One region of the Oceanobacillus luteolus genome, then DNA from elsewhere that is predicted to be linked to it. Evidence: riboswitches for the same ligand, from Rfam matches in the RefSeq annotation. Region 1 holds a riboswitch; each other region holds the start of a gene.
The links. Region 1 has a riboswitch for S-adenosylmethionine ahead of ACFSBH_RS00260 (methionine biosynthesis PLP-dependent protein). Riboswitches for the same ligand answer to the same signal wherever they lie in the genome.
Positions count from the first base shown of each region.

Region 2: it holds a riboswitch for S-adenosylmethionine, as region 1 does, so the genes downstream of both, ssuE (NADPH-dependent FMN reductase) here and ACFSBH_RS00260 (methionine biosynthesis PLP-dependent protein) in region 1, are expected to answer to the same signal.
Region 3: it holds a riboswitch for S-adenosylmethionine, as region 1 does, so the genes downstream of both, ACFSBH_RS17730 (5-methyltetrahydropteroyltriglutamate--homocysteine S-methyltransferase) here and ACFSBH_RS00260 (methionine biosynthesis PLP-dependent protein) in region 1, are expected to answer to the same signal.
Region 4: it holds a riboswitch for S-adenosylmethionine, as region 1 does, so the genes downstream of both, ACFSBH_RS18150 (hypothetical protein) here and ACFSBH_RS00260 (methionine biosynthesis PLP-dependent protein) in region 1, are expected to answer to the same signal.

Region 1 covers NZ_JBHUDE010000002.1:23,544-26,683, forward strand. The annotation lists SAM riboswitch class I at 314-415, shown strand; gene ACFSBH_RS00255 (5-methyltetrahydropteroyltriglutamate--homocysteine S-methyltransferase) at 562-1,668, shown strand; SAM riboswitch class I at 1,700-1,804, shown strand; gene ACFSBH_RS00260 (methionine biosynthesis PLP-dependent protein) at 1,879-3,000, shown strand; partial or broken gene metC (cystathionine beta-lyase) at 2,997-3,140, shown strand, end outside.
Region 2 covers NZ_JBHUDE010000159.1:391-3,530, forward strand. The annotation lists gene ACFSBH_RS18025 (LLM class flavin-dependent oxidoreductase) at 1-1,116, opposite strand, end outside; gene ssuE (NADPH-dependent FMN reductase) at 1,128-1,685, opposite strand; SAM riboswitch class I at 1,835-1,946, opposite strand; SAM riboswitch class I at 2,062-2,171, shown strand; gene ACFSBH_RS18035 (LLM class flavin-dependent oxidoreductase) at 2,268-3,140, shown strand, end outside.
Region 3 covers NZ_JBHUDE010000157.1:31,526-34,665, reverse strand. The annotation lists gene ACFSBH_RS17735 (hypothetical protein) at 388-888, shown strand; SAM riboswitch class I at 974-1,076, shown strand; gene ACFSBH_RS17730 (5-methyltetrahydropteroyltriglutamate--homocysteine S-methyltransferase) at 1,183-2,289, shown strand; gene ACFSBH_RS17725 (ABC transporter ATP-binding protein) at 2,451-3,140, shown strand, end outside.
Region 4 covers NZ_JBHUDE010000159.1:25,620-28,759, forward strand. The annotation lists gene ACFSBH_RS18140 (VOC family protein) at 1-401, shown strand, start outside; gene ytvI (sporulation integral membrane protein YtvI) at 411-1,505, opposite strand; SAM riboswitch class I at 1,691-1,798, shown strand; gene ACFSBH_RS18150 (hypothetical protein) at 1,897-2,223, shown strand; gene ACFSBH_RS18155 (nucleotidyltransferase domain-containing protein) at 2,252-3,052, shown strand; gene ACFSBH_RS18160 (DUF779 domain-containing protein) at 3,100-3,140, opposite strand, start outside.

The DNA of each region.
Region 1 (3,140 bases):
ACTTTTCGACATTTAGAGAGAAACTGTTCTTCTTGGAATAAATTTAGGATTACTCCTTCCTATTTTTATAAAACTTTATTATCCGTAAGAGCTAATAGTTCTTGTATTTTTGTTTTATACATCGAGAATTGCTGTATGACTATCTCAGCACTTTCTACAGTACTATGGGCATCTTTGTCTATGTATTTACGCTATGCTACTAATAATTCTTCTAACTTCTAAAATAATCACGAAAAAAATCATTAAAAACGTGCTTGACTTTTTATAAGTTCCATTGTAGTGTGTTTATTAACAATTAACTAAATAAACTTTTTTCTTATCCAGAGAGGTGGAGGGACTGGCCCTTTGAAGCCTCGGCAACGGACTTTTTTTAGCACCGTGCCAATTCCAGAAGCGTAATGCTTGAAGATAAGAAGAGCAAATGACATGACAGTGGTCTAACCCTCTTCTTATTAAGAAGGGGGTTTTATTATTGCGTACATAACAGACTTAAATCCATAAACAAGATGTCGTATCGATAAAGGAACAGCAAATAAAAACATATGGAAAGTGGGAGATGACATGTCTATTACATTAACAAAAGCACCGTTTCGAGGAGATCAGGTTGGAAATTTATTACGTCCTAATAGCATTCATGTTGCGAGAAAAGAATTCCAAGAAGGGAAAATTACGGCGGAACAATTACGGGAAGTTGAAACGACAGAGATTAAGCGAATTGTTGATAAACAAATTGAAGTTGGATTAGAAGCAGTAACGGATGGTGAGTTTAGACGTAGGTTCTGGCATACGGATTTCCTTGAGCATTTGAATGGAATTGATGGGTATGTGCCAGAAGTGGGTTACATTTTCCATGGTAACGAGGAAACCGAAAAGTATAACGTCCGCAATACGGGGAAAGTTTCCTTCAGTCCTGACCACCCATTCATCAAAGATTTTATAGAATTCAAGGAAATAGTTGCTGACCGTGCGGTTGCCAAACAAACAATCCCTAGCCCGAATCAACTGTTCAACGAAGGGATCATCAATGAGGAAATCTATCCTGACATTGAAGACTATGCAAAGGATGTCATCCAAGCCTATCGCGATGCATTGAAAGCCTTCTATGATGCTGGGGCTCGTTATATCCAATTTGATGACGTATATTTTGCCGGACTTACTTCACCAGATATCCCGTTTAATGACGGAAAATATTCAAGAGAATATCTCATTGATCTTGCACTCCGCGTTGTGAATGGTGTGTTGGAAGGAAAACCGGAAGATTTAATCGTAACGACACATTTATGTCGTGGAAACTACCGCTCAAACTGGGCATTTGAAGGGAGCTATGAACTTGTTGCACCAACCCTTTTCGCCAAGGAGAAAGTCGATGGATTTTTCCTGGAATTTGATGATGAGCGTTCTGGCGGCTTCGAACCTTTAAAGTATATTCCAAAAGGGGGACCTCGGGTGGTGCTTGGTGTCTTTACTTCAAAGCATGGAGAACTTGAAGATAAAGAAACCATCAAAGCACGAATCCAGGAAGCAACAAAATATGTACCATTGGACCAAATCTGCCTGAGCACCCAATGCGGCTTTGCTTCCACTCATCATGGAAATAAATTGACGGAAGAAGAACAATGGAGAAAGCTGAAGTCCATTGTGGATCTGTCGAAAGAAATTTGGGGATAACGTTTTCCCTCTCCTAAAATAAAATATTTAATTCTTATCCAGAGAGACGGAGGGATTGGCCCAGTGAAGTCTCAGCAACCGGTCTGAATTAGGCCAAGGTGCTAATTCCAATAGGTATCTACCTAGAAGATAAGAAGAAGCTTCGTTTATATGGACCTTCTTCTTATAGAAGGTCTTTTTTGCTCCATTCACAGAAAGGAGTTTGATAACATGACGGAGAACCGTATCGAGACACTACTGGTTCAGTTAGGAAACCGTTCTGACAAAACTACAGGTACAATCAATCCGCCCATTTATTTATCGACAGCCTATCGCCATAATGGTCTTGGTCAATCTACAGGATATGATTACACTCGGACAAAGAATCCGACACGAACGATTTTAGAAGATGGCATTGCAAAATTAGAGGCTGGTGATCAAGGGTATGCCTGTAGTTCAGGGATGGCTGCCATCCAATTGGTCCTCTCCCTTTTTCGAACAGGCGATGAGATAATTGTTCCAGAAGATATTTACGGTGGGACTTACCGGTTGCTGAAATATTATACAGACACCTATGATATTAAAACAATCTACTCCACATTTAGCGGAGTTGCTGAAACAGAAAAACTGATCACCGACAAAACGAAAGCATTATTCATTGAAACTCCAACGAATCCTTTAATGCAGCAAATTGATATCGGAGCATATGCAACACTAGCTAAAAAATATAACCTCTTGCTGATTGTAGACAATACATTTTTAACTCCTTATTTGCAAAAACCGATTGAACAAGGAGCTGATATTGTCATTCATAGTGCAACAAAATATGTCGGTGGGCACAATGATGTTCTCGCTGGATTGGTCGTCGCTAAAGGAGAGGAAATTTGTGAACAGCTTGCAACAAACCATAATGCCTCCGGTGCTGTCCTATCCCCTTTTGACTCTTGGCTATTAATTAGAGGATTAAAAACGCTTGCTCTACGAATGGAACGCCATGAGGAAAATGCAAAGAAGATCTTTGAGTATTTAAAAACTGAACCTGCTGTAATGGATGTACTATATCCCGGAATTGGCGGTATGGTTTCATTCCGGCTGAAAGAAAGCAAATGGGTTACCCCGTTCTTGGCAAACTTGCGATTAATTTCGTTTGCTGAAAGTCTTGGAGGAGTCGAAAGTTTTATTACGTATCCAGCTACCCAGACCCACGCGGACATACCAGTTGAAGAACGGATACGGCGAGGCGTTGACGATCGTCTATTACGTTTTTCTGTTGGTATTGAAGATGCAGAAGACCTGATTGCAGACTTGAAACAAGTATTTGCATTTGTAAAAAAGGAGGAGGTTGAAGTATGATCCATAATCAACTAGAAACCAAATTCATCCATGCATCAAGAAGTGGCAATGTCGAACAGAAAACTGGTGCTGTGAATGTTCCGATATATCTTTCCTCCACCTTCCACCAAGAAAGCTTTGATGAGTTTGGTCCGTTTGAT
Region 2 (3,140 bases), on a different contig from region 1:
CGCAGAAGCACCCATTCCCCCAATACCTATCGCATCAATGACATCCTGTACGGTGGAGGCACGATCCGATTTTAATTTCGTGAAGTTTTCTAAGGCTGAACGAATAGCGTCATTTTCAATATACTTGATTTCCTGATTTGGTGCGTAGCCGGATACATCGACTCCAGTCCAACCGCCAAATAATGCGAGCGCACCTTCTTTACTGATATAGCTTTTATAATCCTCATATTTCCGTTTCGCTTCTTCTTCTATACTGCCAGTAATTGGAACGAACATCGTAATAATTTTTACGGCATCTTGTGGTTTTCCTGCTTTTTTCACTTCTTCACGAATTTTCCGGACGGTTTCTTTGGCTACATTTTTATTTGGTGCACCGATGAAAATTACTTCGGCATGTCTTGCTGCAAAAGCTCTTCCCTTTGTAGAGGCTCCGGCTTGGAATATAACTGGCGTCCGTTGTGGAGATGGTTCACTCAGATGTGCACCTGGTACTTTAAAGTATTTCCCCTCATGCTTGATGTCGTAAACCTTAGTCGGATCGGTATAAATCCGGTTGATTTTATCTACTTTGACTGCATCATCTTCCCAGCTTTCTTCCCAAAGCTTCAAGCAAACTTGCAAATATTCCTCTGCAATATCGTATCGTTCATCGTGGGAAATCTGTTCATCAAGCCCCATATTTACAGAGGCACTCTTCAAGTAGGACGTGACGATATTCCAGCCGACGCGGCCATTCGTCAAATGATCCAGTGTACTTATTTTCCGTGCAAAAGTATACGGGTGTTCGTGAATCACGGAGGAGGTTACACCGAATCCAAGATGTTTCGTTACCGCTGACATCAGTGGCACGATGAGAAACGGGTCATTCACCGGTGATTGTACACCATGTGCAACCGCAGTGTCTCTTGATCCGCCGTATACATCGTAGGTTCCCAGCACATCAGCAATAAACAGCCCATCAAAACGTCCTTTTTCTAAAATCTTAGCAAGCTCTATCCAATATTCACTATCCTTGTATCGATGGGATTGGTCTTCGGGATGAGCCCATAAACCTGGAGATTGATGCCCAGGTGTATTCATGTCAAACGCGTTTAAATAGATTCGTTTTTTACTCAATGCTATTCCTCCTATTGTTGTAAAAATACTGGTGTAGCTTGTTTTTGCCTGTTCACGAGATGGATGAAATAGTTCAGTTGTTTTTCTGCACGTTGTAGAAGTTCTTCATCGATTATCGGGGTATCTTTTCGTTTATCGATTTGTTCGTTTATGAGATAAATGCCTTTTAAATTATGTGCTTTAAGACTTGCCAGCAGAGGTTTCAGGGAGTACTCGAGTGCCAATAGATGGGAGGCGCTTCCTCCACTCATCAATGGGAGTACTGGTTTATGTTCAAATACATCTGGTGGCAGCAGATCAATCAGTGCTTTTAATACGCCGGTGTAGGAACTTTTGTATACTGGTGAGCCGACGAGTACACCTTTTGAATTCTGAATGAGTCTGGTGATGCCGACGACAGAAGGACTATTATATCTCCCTTCAAACAAATCTTGATAAGGGACATCTTTTACGGAAAGGTGGGTTACAGATAAACCTTCCTTCTCCAGTAAGGAACCTAAATATAACAATACTTTGTCAGAACCCGAATTTTCAGAAGGACTTCCGGAAAGTATAATAATTTCACTCATGATATAACTCCTTTCTAAGAGTATTTTCATATTTTAAGGTTTCGAATCAGTAGATAACGAACGGCGACTTAGACACTGTTCATCATTTAGAGCATTAAAAAAATCCCTCTCTTTCATAAACTTGAGAAATAGGGATTGGTTACATTCATCTCTTATCTCTCAAGAATTATTTCTTGCCGGATTTAGCACCTTTCTGATTCGATAAATCAGAGGTTGCTGAAGCTTCATCGGGCCAGGTCCCTCAGCTTCTCTTGATAAGAACTCTTAATTATTAAATTATTTCATATTCTATGTGAATTATTCCGATAAGTCAAGTGCGATTTTTTTAATTGACAAATGATTTTAATTACTTTAGGATTGGTAATAATCGAATAATTTCTTATCAAGAGAGGTGGAGGGATATGGCCCACGGAAGCCTCGGCAACAGGTTCTAACAGAGAATACTGTGCTAATTCCATCAAGCATGTATTGCTTGGAAGATAGGAAGAGGAAAGTAATATTGTGATTGGACCCTTTTTCTATTTTTTAGAGAAAGGTTTTTTTATTTTATATAGATTAAGAGAGAGATGAGGAGTGGGGAAGATGAAATATGGATTTTGGTTGCCGATTTTTGGAGGATGGTTACGTAATGTAAAAGATGAAAAAATGCCACCTACTTATGAATATGCGAAGAAAGTCATCCAATCTGCGGAAAATTGGGGCTATGATACAACGTTAATTGCTGAGTTGTACTTGAATGACATCAAAGGTACAGATCACGATTCATTAGAGGCGTGGTCAACCGCAGCTGCATTAGCGGCAGTGACGGAGAAAATTGAAATCATGACAGCCGTCCGCCCAATTTACCATAATCCAGCAGTTACAGCGAAAATGGCTGCAAATATCGACCATATTTCTAATGGACGCTTTACGCTGAATATAGTCTCTGGCTGGTGGGAAGGGGAAGCAAAACAATACGGCGGTGAATTCACAGCGCATGACGAGCGTTATGCACGAACCGAAGAATTCATTCAAATATTAAAAGGCTTATGGACGGAAGATACGTTCTCCTTTAAAGGCAAGTTCTATCATATCGAGGATACGAAACTAGAACCAAAGCCAGTTCAACGTCCAAACCCGATTCTTTATGCAGGCGGAGAAAGTGAAAAAGGAAAACAGGTCATTTCCTCCTTATGTGATGCGTATGTGATTCATGGCCATAAGGTGGAAGAAGCAAAAACGAAAATCGATGAAATAAAGGAACGGAGAAAGCAAGCGGGACGTGAGCCTTTCCGTACAATCGGGATGGCGGCATATGTGATTTGCCGGGATACGGTGGAAGAAGCGCAAGCCGAGTTGGAACGGATTACGACCGTAGATGATTTAAGCGGATATGCTGGATTTAAAGACTTTACAACGAAGTCTGAGCTAGAGCAGAAGATTGCATTACAAGATTATTCTGTATCGAATCGTGGG
Region 3 (3,140 bases), on a different contig from region 1:
TTTCCCAAAGGTTGTATAAACCTTTTATTTTCGATAAAGAATATATGCTCTTCTTTCTGCATAAGGAATACATTTATAGCAAACTTTTATTTTCTTTCCATTGTCGTCCCAATAAATTCTCGCTTTCTTAGCCCTTCCGTTACATAGCTTACATTTACTGAATAGCAACAGTACTCTCTCCTTCGCGAGTCAGCTTCCATTCTATCTTTCTACTAACTTCATTATATCGAAAAAGAAAGAAAGTGTAGAACTATTTGGTATTTTTTACATAACTCGTATTGTATCCTTTATATAGAGTCAGCTATAGGTAAAGGTATTCACCCATTCACCCAAATGATTTATTCACATAAGTTGTAACAAGCCTACTTTTTTAAAGGAGCGTTAATCATGAGTCCAATCAATTTTCAAGCTTTTACAGGATTAATTACACATATGGAAGATTACCCCTTCTATCCAACCGATGAAGAGACCGGATGTCATAAGTTCATCACTGTTCAAAATGAAACGGGGATGATTGTTAATTTTATAGCTGGTCCAAATACGTATTTCGTCAATCATGAAATGGTTTCGGTTGGAGACCAGATTACAGGATATTTGGATGGCGACGTACCAGTAATACTAATCTATCCTCCACAATATTACGCATTGATTATTGTAAAAGAGTCACCTTCCACCCACGTCAAGGTAGACTATTTTGATGATGATCTAGTCAGCGGTGATGGCAATTTAAAACTACATGTTAACCCTGACACACCCATTCTTTTAACAAACGGGCAAGCCTTTAATCAAAATCCTGCCCAGAGAAATCTTATTGTTACTTATACACATACATCGAAAAGCATACCCGCCCTAACTACTCCAGAAGAAATTATCGTCTATTGTCGTTAATCCTTATTAAAATGCATCCATTTTATTTTAAGATTGACATTCCTTTCGATTCGGTATATTCTATTAATTAACTTAATACAAAACTTTCTTATCCAGAGAGGTGGAGGGACTGGCCCATTGATACCTCGGCAACAGGCTTACATAGTACTGTGCCAATTCCAGTAGCGTAATTCGCTAGAAGATAAGAAGAGAAATTAGACACGGTGCCTAAACCTCTTCTTATCTGAGAAGAGGTTTTTTTATTTAGCAATAACGAGCAGAAATTCCAAATAATTTAAAAAGAGGATGATCAATATGACAAAAACATTAGTAAAGGCTCCATTTAAAGCAGACCATGTAGGAAGTTTCTTACGACCTGAAAACTTGCATCAAGCAAGAAAGGACTTGAAAGAAGGTGAAATTTCTGCATCTGAACTACGCGAAATTGAAACGAAAGAAATAAAGAGAATAGTAGACAAGCAGATTGAAGTTGGATTAAAGGCTGTCACAGACGGTGAGTTTCGTCGTAGTTGGTGGCATTTGGACTTCCTTGAAGGTTTAAATGGAATAGAAGGATATGAAACAGAAAAAGGATACACATTCGATGGAATTGAGACGGACCGTTACCATGTGCGTAATACAGGAAAAATCTCCTTTGATCCGGACCATCCATTCATAAAAGATTTTCTTGAATTTAAGGATATTGTCGGCGACCGCGCAATTCCGAAGCAAACCATTCCAAGTCCTAACCAATTGTTCGAGGTCGGTATTCGTAATCCAGAAATTTATCCAGATCTTGAAACGTATGCTAATGATATCGTCAGCGCATATCGTGATGCTATAAAGGCATTCTATGATGCTGGTGTCCGTTATTTACAGCTGGATGATGTATATATTGCCGGCCTTTCTTCCGAAGATTTTCAGTTAATCGATACAGGAGGATACTCTAAAGCAGAATTAATTGAGCTTGCAGTTCGAATTGTAAATGATGTTATTGCAGATCGACCAGAAGATTTAATCATCACTACCCACCTATGCCGCGGAAATTATCGTTCAAGCTGGGCGTTCAAAGGAAGTTATGCGGATATTGCACCGACTTTATTTGCTAAAGAAAAAGTGGATGGTTTCTTCCTTGAATATGACGATGAGCGTTCCGGTTCATTCGAGCCATTAAAACACGTACCAAAAGGTGGAGCACAAGTTGTAATTGGTGCTGTTACATCTAAAGCTGGTGAACTCGAAGATAAAGAAGTAATCAAGAAAAAAATTGAAAATGCTTCACAATTCGTCCCGTTAGAACAACTTGCTTTGAGCCCGCAATGTGGATTTGCCTCTACCCATCATGGTAACAAGCTTACAGAAGACGAGCAATGGTCAAAGCTGAAGTACATTGTGGATTTATCGAAAGAAATTTGGGGATAAACGGAACACGAGTATCTGATTCATAAAAAGGTGATCGGTTGGTAGAATATTCTCTAACCGATCACCTTTTTATTTTTTTATGGAAATTAATTACCAAAATTATGAAACCAATACTGCTTTCTCTCCGTACAACATGGTAGAAAGAAATGGGAGGGAAAAGAATGCCAGAAATTGCTATGCAATTGACGAATGTAAGTAAGCGGATTGGCAAAAAGGAAATTATCAAAGACTTGTCATTTTCCATTAATAGAGGAGAAGTATTTGGTTTTATTGGTCCAAATGGTGCCGGGAAAACGACGACAATTCGTATGATGGTTGGACTTATGAAAATCACGGAAGGTGACATACATATTCTCGGTAAAAGTATAAAATCTGACTTTAAACAGGCAATTCGCGAAGTAGGCGCTATCGTTGAAAACCCTGAGCTTTATCCATTCTTAACCGGTGCTCAAAATTTGAAACAGTATGCAAGAATGATTCCAGGAGTCACGCAAAAAGATATCGATGAAGCTGTTAGACTCGTAGGTATGGAAAAGGCACTGAACGAAAAAGTTGGTCGATATTCGCTTGGTATGCGGCAACGGATTGGTATTGCCCAAGCCATTTTACACAAGCCTTCTATATTAATCCTAGATGAACCGACAAATGGTCTTGATCCAGCAGGTATCAGGGAAATCAGACAATACATCCGTAAATTGGCGGCCGAAAAGAACGTTGCAGTTATTATATCCAGTCATCTCTTATCCGAGATTGAATTGATGTGTGACCGAATCGGTATTATTAAAAATGGAGAACTTGTTGCTACACAAGATGTCCGAGAGAACACATCTTCAACAACTCAAACATTGCTG
Region 4 (3,140 bases), on a different contig from region 1:
TCTCCTACTCTGATGCCCATGCATTCTATTTTTATGATCCTGCTGGTAATGTAGTAGAGTTTATCTCCAGACATTCTATCTCGGAAAGGGGAGAAGGGCCATTCTCTGTAGAAGATGTACTAAATATTAGTGAAATTGGCCTTACAGTTGAGGATGTTGTAACTGTTGGAAATAGATTGATTGAAATTGGTATCCATGAACGGGATGATAAACCAATCAGCATCACATCGCTTAACTTTATGGGAGAGAAATCTAAGGGGATTTTTATCATCCTCAATAAACCTGGAAGGCAATGGTTCTTCTCAGATAAAATATCTGCGGTTTACCCATTGGAGATTACCACTTCCAATCAGTATCGAATTTCTGTTGATTCCAATAAAGTAGATGTATATCGAAAGTAAAAGAGCGGATTAATCAGGTTTTATGCCTGATTGATCCGCTTTAGCAGTAAGTTTGAACAGACCAGCTTCTTTTGCTGTTTGAAATGCGATATAGACGAATGGCCCGAAAATCAACCCGAGTATGCCTCCGAATACATATCCAAAATACATCGATAAAACCGTTGGAAGGGCAGCTAACCCAATAGAGTCACCCAATACTTTCGGTTCAATGATCCGGCGCAGAACAAGTAATACAACCGTCAGCACGAGAAGCTGGATTCCTGTAAATGTATTTCCGAGAATCATTGCAAATATTCCCCATGGTACAAGGACCAAAGCTGGACCGACATAGAGCGGAATGATGTCGACCACCCAAATAACTATCGACATGATCAAGGCGGATCCAGGTGCGATAAATTTGAGGCTGATATAACATAAAATGAATACACCGACACTCAAAATGAACTGTGCTTTCCAGTACCCGAGAAACACTTCACCCATCCGCTTAGAAACGACTTGAAGCTTTTTGGATAGATCAGAGCTGAACCAACTCCAGAAGATTTTCTTCACTCTTGGTAATTCCAAGCTGAATAAAAAAAGAGCAATCAAGAAGAAAAGCGATACAAAAATCAAATTTGGAATCGCAGACACCATACTTTGTACAAAGGAGCCAATCCCAGTAATAATAGAGGTGGTGATACTTAAAGCAGTCTGCATGAAGTCAGAAGACAGAGCCTCCAATTCTTCAATGATCACATCCGCCATCGGTACTTCCTGGAGAAAGAGATAGAAGCTTTCAATATTTGTTTCGATGAATTTCTGTATTTCCACCGCATAGCTAGGAATCTGAAATGCCCAGCTGTAGAGAATATCAAATACAACGACGACAGTAAAATAAATCAACAGTCCGCTAAGAACTAAAAAGGAAAGAAAGGTGATGAGTACGGGTAATATTCGTTTTTGCCATTTAAATCGCTTCATCAGAAAACGGACAAATGGCTCAAAAATCAAAGCGAGTAAAAATGCCAGCAGAATCGGGGAGATTTGTGAGAAATAAAAATATGTAATAAGTATACCAATAACGATAAGTATTCCAATTATAATACGTTTTGCAATTACGTTCATTGTGCCCATCTAAATAGCAGCTCACCTTTCGAATTCAGATTGATAAATTCATATAAAAGTTATACTTATTATAACAGGTTAAGAGATGAAATTCGTGATTGAAATCATTTTATTTCGAATGAATCGTGTTATTCAAGAACTTTACAAACTGTGAATCTTGTGATAAAACATAATTACAACTTAATCAGTTATCAAGAGTGAATGAGAGAACTGGCTCGATGACTTCACAGCAACCTGCTCGAACAAGTAAGGTGCTCCACCCAGCAAAGCGAAACTGCTTTGGATGATAACAAGAGGAACGGAAAACTTTCGCCCTTTGTTGCACTCCGTATGCAGCAAAGGGCGTTCTTTTTGTTATCCTCCAGGAAAATTAAAGGAGGAATAGAATAAGATGAATACGAGTGGATGGATTAGAGGAATGATTGCCAAAAATTATGAGAGTGAAGACTTCCTGCTATTTGTTGGTGAGGGAATAGAGCGGCAACTTCTGGAATGGGACGGAAACTATGCGGTGAACATTATGAAATTGGCAGATTATCATTTTATCGTGAGATTAGAGGAAACATATTATGAAACTGTCATCTCTGAAAGACGAATTGCTGAACTGCAGGCGACCGGTCCATTTGCTTTGGATGCGGAAATTTGGAATGGATTGGTACAGGATGGATTGTCGATCGTCAAAGGGTATGGGAATTATTTGGAATATGTAGGGTTATGATCTGTACGGAAGAGGGGAGTCATTCACAATGACAAGGTTAAAAGCTGGGTATGGTCTTGACAATCAAGGATATATTATAAGTGATGTAAGTGTGGAGAAGATAAATCCTGTTTTCCTGCCTTGCATTAGGGATTCTGTTGAACGTCTTCGAGTGTTATTTCAATATCAGCTTCACAGTGTTTATGTGTACGGAAGTGTGCCCAGAGGAGATGCGGTAATTTCTAAATCGGACTTGGATGTCATCGCGATGTTTCATGGTGAACTAAGTTCGAGAGAGAAGTCTGTGTTAAAGGAGCTTGCTCAAGGGTTATCTGCCCAATATGAATCCTTGGTTCGTGATGTCGGAATAGCAGTTGCGAATTATCAAGATATCATGGATCCTAAGAATTATTATGAAAATGCCTTTATCAAGGAAATATCTGTTTGTGTATTCGGTGAAGACGTAGGGGAGCAATTTGGTCCGTATAAATTATCAGCTGAAATCGCAATTAGTTTTAACGGAGATATTGGTGACATGCTTGCTAGAACGCTGGAAAAGTTAAATAAGGCTTCTGAGAAAGAGTGGCATACAGTTGTGCAAAACTTTTCCCGTAAACTGATTCGAACCTATTATTCCATGGTGATGGTACGCTCGCAAATATGGACGACACGCCTTGCTGAACAGGCGGAAGTCTTTATAAAGTATTTCCCTGAGAAAACATCTGTTGTCAGGAGGCTACTGGAATGGGTGAATGAACCACCACAGGACCAGGAAACAGTCTATGAATTATTTGAAATGGAAGGAAACTGGGCTGCTCATAACTTTCATAAGGAAGTTATTATAAATTAGCAGGGTCCTCTTGGGTTAAGGGCCCGGATACAGGTTCTTATAGAATATTAGAGAGCTAACTCTTTTCTTTCTTCCTCCGTAAATACCC